Linked DNA regions of Agarilytica rhodophyticola. The protein of the gene in region 2 binds, or shares a complex with, the protein of the main gene of each other region. Links are inferred from orthologs where the notes say so. Each region holds a gene or a part of one and is shown on either strand. Other genes may lie near its edges.

Region 1 (3,323 bases), 4.0 Mb from region 2 along the record:
AAATTAACCGGCTCTTCCATATTAATTGATGAGCTGTCTAGCAGTAGAGTTAAGGTTGCAATTTCCTCTCTAAACCATAGTCCTTTTGTATTTGGCGCAATCTCACCTTACATTGTACTGCCTAAATATTTTTCATCGCTAGAAAAAGATCAACAAAGTATTTTGATTCAACATGAACTAACACATATTGCAAACAAAGATCATATTGCAACTATTTTATGGAGAGTATTAAGTATACTTTTATGGATAAATCCATTTGTAAGAAAAATGGAATGGCAGTTTATAAGAGCTATGGAATATCGGTGTGATAAACTGACTATACATCGATTTAATATCAATAAGCACGATTATGCAAAGACATTACTAGTATCATTGAAAAGAAGTGCTCTACTCGATAACAAAAACCCAGTGGCTCAATTTAATTCCAGTGTGCTTTGTACTAATGACTATAAAGTTAGGCTTACAAACATTATTTGTCCGTCGAATAAAAGTCACTTTACTATAGCCTTAACGTTTTCTTTGATGATAATCGCTCTTTTTGGTATATATACGTTTTTAAAAACCCCCTCAACGACAGGTATTTTAATTTGGCGACACCCACTTGATAACCATACGGTAACTTCAACATTTAGTAGTATCAGCAAAATAAGACATTATAAACCACATCAAGGCGTTGATTATGTCGCTGAAAGAGGTAGTTCGGTGATGTCTGCTGCTGATGGCATTATAGTTATTGCAGATAACAAAACATTACATCCTAATTATGGGAATACCATATTAATTCAGCATAAAGGTGGCTATCAAACTTTATATTCACATTTAGATTCTATTGACACTAAAGTGGGTTCTTGGATTAGAGCTGGACAGGCTATTGGAATCATTGGTGATACGGGTAAAGCTACTGGAGTTCATCTTCACTTTGAAGTTATTAAAGACAATCAACGAGTTGATCCGAGTATATTGTTAAATAGACAAAGTTGATATGTCGATTATCAAGGGCGGTGTTTGCAATGAATTGTCATACCTTGACCATATGAGTTACCGCCAAATTAATAATCACTGGAGATTGGGGAACAAAGTGAGTTACCCAAAAATCAGGAATTGCGTCCTCTCCTAATAAAAACACATAGCCTTCTTCACTTTTAAATTGCTTCACCGCAACTTTCATGAACACCTACTCATAAACATTTAGCTTTGTTATAAAGTGGTATGTTAGATGTTATTCAGTTTTCAGCATTATTTTTCTAATAAAATTAAAAAAGCCGCTAAATAGCGGCTCTTAAGGTTATTTTTCAATGTTAATTACTTTAGCTAGAACGGAATATCATCATCAAAGCTATCCATCTCAGGAGCAGCTGGCGGGGTATTCTGTGCTCCACCACCATAGGGCTGTTGTTGCTGTGATGGTGGTTGTTGCGCTGGTGGTTGCTGATAAGGTTGTTGTGGTGCTTGCTGCTGATAGCCACCAGGCTGTTGTTGCATTCCCGGCTGACCACCCATGCCCTGCTGCGGCATACCTTGATTAGCACCGCCATAACTGCCGCCAGACATGTTGTCACCACGGGAGTCGAGCATTTGCATCTCACTGGCAACAATTTCTGTGGTATAGCGGTCTTGCCCGTCTTGTCCCTGCCATTTGCGGGTTTGCAAGCGGCCTTCAACATAGACTTTACTGCCTTTGCGTAAGTATTCACCGGCCACTTCCGCTAGGCGGTTGAAGAACACCACTCGGTGCCATTCAGTACGATCCTGCATTTGCCCGGTCTGCTTATCTTTCCAAGAATCTGATGTCGCAATGCTTAGATTAGTAATTGCCGCGCCTCCTGCGCTATAACGTGTCTCTGGGTCTTGCCCACAGTTGCCGACTAATATGACTTTATTAACACCTCTGGCCACGATTTTCTTCCTCTTTACGTATTAATTTGTTTTACATTGATTTTTGTCAGCTCAAGAGCTAACAAGTGCACTTCCATGCTGCGAACTATTGCTTCGACTTTAGCATATTTTGGGCCCTGTTAACACTTACAGTATACAGCTGCAAGATGGAATCGCCTCCCTGCAAAGCGCACAGCGAAGGTACTCTAACACTATTATTTTGCATCTAAGCCGGCCAATTCATTTAGAGCCTGTTCATCTAACTTGGCTTTATCTACTTTCAAATATAAAAGTGACTCTTCGATCACATGGAATGCCTCTTCCACTCCACTGATTTGAGATATCTTTTTCACTCTCTCATCATCGGCGATACTGACACATAAACTAGTAAGATGCTTGGGGGGTAACATGGATATAGCCACGATAAACCATAGAAGCGCTAAGACAGCGCAAAAAGCAAACACCATGGCCACGGAATAATGTTGTAGTATCCAACCACCAACTAAACCTCCGCTAAAAGCTCCGAGAAACTGGCTAGTGGAATAAATTCCCATGGCCGTACCTTTTGTGCCCGCTGGTGCAATTTTGCTTACTAGCGAAGGCAGAATGGATTCCAACAAATTAAAAGCCACGAAAAATACAAAAACAATGAAAACCACCCCAACAAAGGATTGGTGCTGTAACATTAAAAGCAAACAGCTGACACTCAAGGTCAATACTGCGGCCAAAAAAACCGGCTTAATTTTGCGCTTCTTCTCAGCCACAATCATCAGTGGCAACATCGCGATAAAAGCAAGCAATAGGATCGGCAAGTAAAACTGCCAATGACTTTCCTTAGGTAAAGATAATGTTGACTCCAAGACACCCGGAATACATACAAAGCTCACCATTAAAATACAATGTAACGAAAATATACCCAGGTTTAATCGCAGCAGCTGACCATTCTGAACACTTTGCTTGAACAGCTCAGGTGTTGCGGCAACGTCTCGATGAGCCCCTTTACTTGTCGGCGTGGGCACAAGAAAAAATACGATAGCAATGCCAATGCAAGATAATATTGCAGACAAAGCAAATACTCCCGATAAGCCCTTAATAGCGGCTAATGCCGGGCCGAGAATCATGGCCAAAGAAAACGATAGACCAATAGAGGCCCCTATCGCCGCCATCGCCTTTGTGCGGTTTTCTTCAGAAGTAAGATCCGCCACCATCGCCATAATAGCACTCGCGATAGCACCACTCCCTTGTAAAGCTCTGCCGATGATAAGACCTTCCACTGTTGTGGCAACAGCAGCCACAACACTGCCAATAGCGAAGACAACGAGCCCCCCAGCAATAACAGGTTTACGGCCGACAATATCTGAGAGCATACCAAGAGGAATTTGAAAACAAGCTTGCGTGAGTCCATAAACACCTAGAGCGAGTCCTAGCAAAAGCGGTGTGGCTCCCTG
Region 2 (3,329 bases):
GACTTGATCCACCACATCCAAGATAAGTGCAAATAGCGCCATACGCACTAGCAAACCATTATCTGTTTGTCGGAAAATTGCCAAGTTGGGGTTTTGGTTAAGATCGCTATCAAGTTCATTTGCTTCGGCACGAGAGTCTCTCGGCAAGGGATGCATAATGACAGTATTGGGTTCACAATATTGGGTATAGATAGCTTGATTAAGCCGAAAGCGCCCGCGATATAAATCAGCTTCATCGCTCGATTCAAAACGCTCTTCCTGTATGCGTGTTGAGTAGACAATATCCACATGCCCAATGCTGTTGGTTAAATCTGACGAAACAAGAACCTGGTGCCCAGCCTGACGCAGGTGCTCCACATGTTCTTCAGGCATTTGCAAGGCATCGGGGGAAACTAAAATAACTTGCAAGTCTTTAAATAAACTCAACAGGCGAATTAATGAGTGCACCGTGCGACCATATTTTAAGTCACCGATCATCGCAATTCGCAAACCATCTAAAGAACGCCCTTTATCGCGAACCTCTTTACGAATTGTATATAAATCCAACAGCGCTTGGCTGGGATGTTCATTGGCACCATCACCCCCATTGATCACTGGGACACGACTAGCGCCAGCGAACTCAGCCACAGAACCTGACTCAGGATGACGCATGCAAATAATATCGCTATAGCCGGATAAAACCCGCGCAGTGTCATAAAGGGATTCCCCCTTGGTGATTGCTGAGCTTTTAAACCCTGTGGTTTCGCGCACCTCGCCACCGAGCAGGTTAAAAGCACAACCAAAGCTGACTCGAGTTCGGGTGGACGGTTCAAAAAACATATTGCCAAGAATAGCGCCTTCTAACACCCTGGTGACTTTGCGCCGCAAAGCATAGGGTTCCATAATATCGGCAACCGAAAAAATTTGTTCAATATCTGCGCGTTCAAATTGATCGACAGAAAGGATATGTGCACCAGCAAATTTCAAAGTCAGTTACCCCTATGTGAACAAGCCCTATAAAATTTGGCGCATATTCTACGCTTATGCAAGTCGTCTAGAAAGAAAAATATCCTTTAAGTTTAGGCCATGTGAGCCATAGCATATTGCTCTAATGCATATAAAATATTTTGCTTTTCATCATCATCCTTATAGTACTGCTTCAGCTCAGCAACATGCGTTGAAAATTGTTCATGACTAAGCATATTGTCTGCGCCAAAGGCTCGCCGTTGTGCTACGAACTCGCGCCATTCTTCTTGTTCGTGAGGTGCTAGAGAATTGGGGAAATTTCGCGCTTTGTAGCGCAGAATCATGTCATTTAAGCGAGGATCTTCAAAGATGACATTGGTCGTAGCAAACTCCTGCTCCGTCATGGCTCTAAGCTCAGCCATTAGACGCTTGTCGTTGTTGGGAATAAAACCATCATAAAGCTGGCATTCAGGATCACTAGAAGGAGCAAAAGTATCTAGTTGATACATTTGCTTAAGTTTGTTGCCAACATCCATTTTTTTAAGTGTCTGCCAATGTTTTTCACATTGCGCTTTATCAATACCATGTTTATCTGCTGTTTTTTGATCGAGCAGTTTAGTTGTCCCTAAAATAGGACATTTATTTAAATGAACGAGTTTAATAGGTAAGCGCTGTTCTCCCTCTGGCAAATCTTCTTGTGCAACAAAGACTCGCTCATGAATCTCTTCCGGGCTCAAATAGCCAAGTGGCTTAGGATCAACAGCAAGGTCGAAAACTATTACCGCATTTTTATTCACTGGATGCATTGCGAGTGGGGCAATAAGTCCAGCGCACCCTCTTGTAGACGGGAATTTAGAGGAGATGTGTAATAAGGGTTTACAATTGGCAATATCAATAAAGCCGGCGGCAGCATGTTTGTTTTTATTTTTCAAAACGTAGTCGTAAAGTGCTGGCTTTTTTTCTTTAATCAATTTAGCAAGATTGATCGTTGCTTCAACATCAGAGTAGGCGTCGTGGGCTGATTCGTGACTGATGCCATTAGCGATACATAAGTTTTCAAGTTTGAAGCTGGGTTTATCATCCACTATCGGCCACTCGATACCTTCTGGCCTTAGTGCATAAACCAAACGCACCATATCGATAATATCCCAGCGTGAATTACCAAAATTCCACTCACGTTCGTAAGGATCATAAAAATTGCGATACAGAGTGTAACGAGTCACTTCATCATCAAAACGCAAGGTGTTATAGCCGACCCCACAGGTTTTAGGCTGCGCTAACTGTTGATGGATCTTGGCAATAAACTCCCGCTCGCTCAAGCCTTCGGCCAAAGCTTTTTGAGGCGTTATGCCTGTGATCAGGCACGCTTCTGGGTGGGGCCAGATATCTTCGGGAGGACGGCAATAAACTACCAAAGGATCGTCGATAATATTTAAATCTTCATCAGTGCGAACGCCAGCGAACTGGCTAGGCCGGTCAATGGCAGGATTAGCGCCCCAGGTTTCATAATCGTGCCAATAAAAAGTATTCATTCTTTTATTAATTTTCTCTCAAGCTTGACCCCATCATACTAACGGGATATTTGAAAAGAATACATGTCTATATAGCTGAAGCATTATAAATTGACGTAGCTAATTGACTTGTTAAGCATTTTTAGAACCTCGCGCTCGATAATACATAGCACCTTTAATAATCGAATACATTACCGCTAAAAACGTAACAATCTTGATATTGCCAATAAAATCATACTTAGAATATTTGGGGGCATCATACCAAGCAGAATCACTATAGAAAATATATGGAAAAACAATTTCCATAACGCCGTCAACTGGAATCTCAAGGCCACCCCAAAAGCACTGACACAATATTATCGAAGCGTACCATAGCCAAACGAGAGCAAAAGATTTATGTATAACTTTGATCATAATAATGCTTAATGCCGCCATAATTTGGCGCCTGAAGCGCAGCGTAAGGCGGTCAAATTGATGACTTTGTTATCTCTACTCACTCTCAGTTACTGTAATTTCTAGTGAAGTAAAGACTGATGCTCCAGATAATATATTCTTCGTTGCTTCTAGGTAATTACCTTCTTCAAGCTCAAGAGCACCAATAAGTACACTAGCAAATTTGTAGTCTTGAGCTTTGGCACGACGAAACCATGATAAAGCTCTATCCTTATCACTTTTCTCTAAAGCAAGCATACCTATGAAGCATTGCGCATATGGTTGGTCAGCCTCAGCTGCCTGCAATATAAGCTTCTTGCCCTTTTCGACATCCTGTTCTGATACTATGCCGAAGTAATAATCCATTCCAACCCTCAAGTCAGCTTCGGGAACTCCCTTGCCATAAGCTTGATGATACAGTTTAAAAGCGATTTCTTTATT

Evidence for each region.
Region 1: the proteins of sbcB (region 2) and ssb are in contact, whole or in part, in a crystal structure (PDB 3C94), measured with the Escherichia coli proteins. The link is inferred for Agarilytica rhodophyticola from one-to-one orthologs.

Annotation. Positions count from the first base shown.
Region 1 is NZ_CP020038.1:5,139,692-5,143,014, forward strand. What follows is about bases 106-3,096. They hold ssb (single-stranded DNA-binding protein), read right to left. Parts: upstream 1,900-3,096; coding sequence 1,312-1,899; downstream 106-1,311. Other genes in these bases: BVC89_RS21350 (M23/M56 family metallopeptidase), read left to right, coding at 106-981; BVC89_RS29925 (hypothetical protein), read right to left, coding at 1,019-1,168; BVC89_RS21360 (MFS transporter), read right to left, coding at 2,091-3,096. Also shown: more of BVC89_RS21350, read left to right, coding at 1-105; more of BVC89_RS21360, read right to left, coding at 3,097-3,323. UniProt on the Escherichia coli protein: Plays an important role in DNA replication, recombination and repair. Binds to ssDNA and to an array of partner proteins to recruit them to their sites of action during DNA metabolism. Acts as a sliding platform that migrates on DNA via reptation.
Region 2 is NZ_CP020038.1:1,162,276-1,165,604, reverse strand. The notes cover bases 269-3,265. They hold sbcB (exodeoxyribonuclease I), read right to left. Parts: upstream 2,478-3,265; coding sequence 1,059-2,477; downstream 269-1,058. Other genes in these bases: BVC89_RS04920 (tetratricopeptide repeat protein), read right to left, coding at 2,946-3,265; BVC89_RS04925 (hypothetical protein), read right to left, coding at 2,589-2,891; BVC89_RS04935 (aspartate carbamoyltransferase), read right to left, coding at 269-966. Outside these bases: more of BVC89_RS04935, read right to left, coding at 1-268; more of BVC89_RS04920, read right to left, coding at 3,266-3,329. UniProt on the Escherichia coli protein: Degrades single-stranded DNA (ssDNA) in a highly processive manner.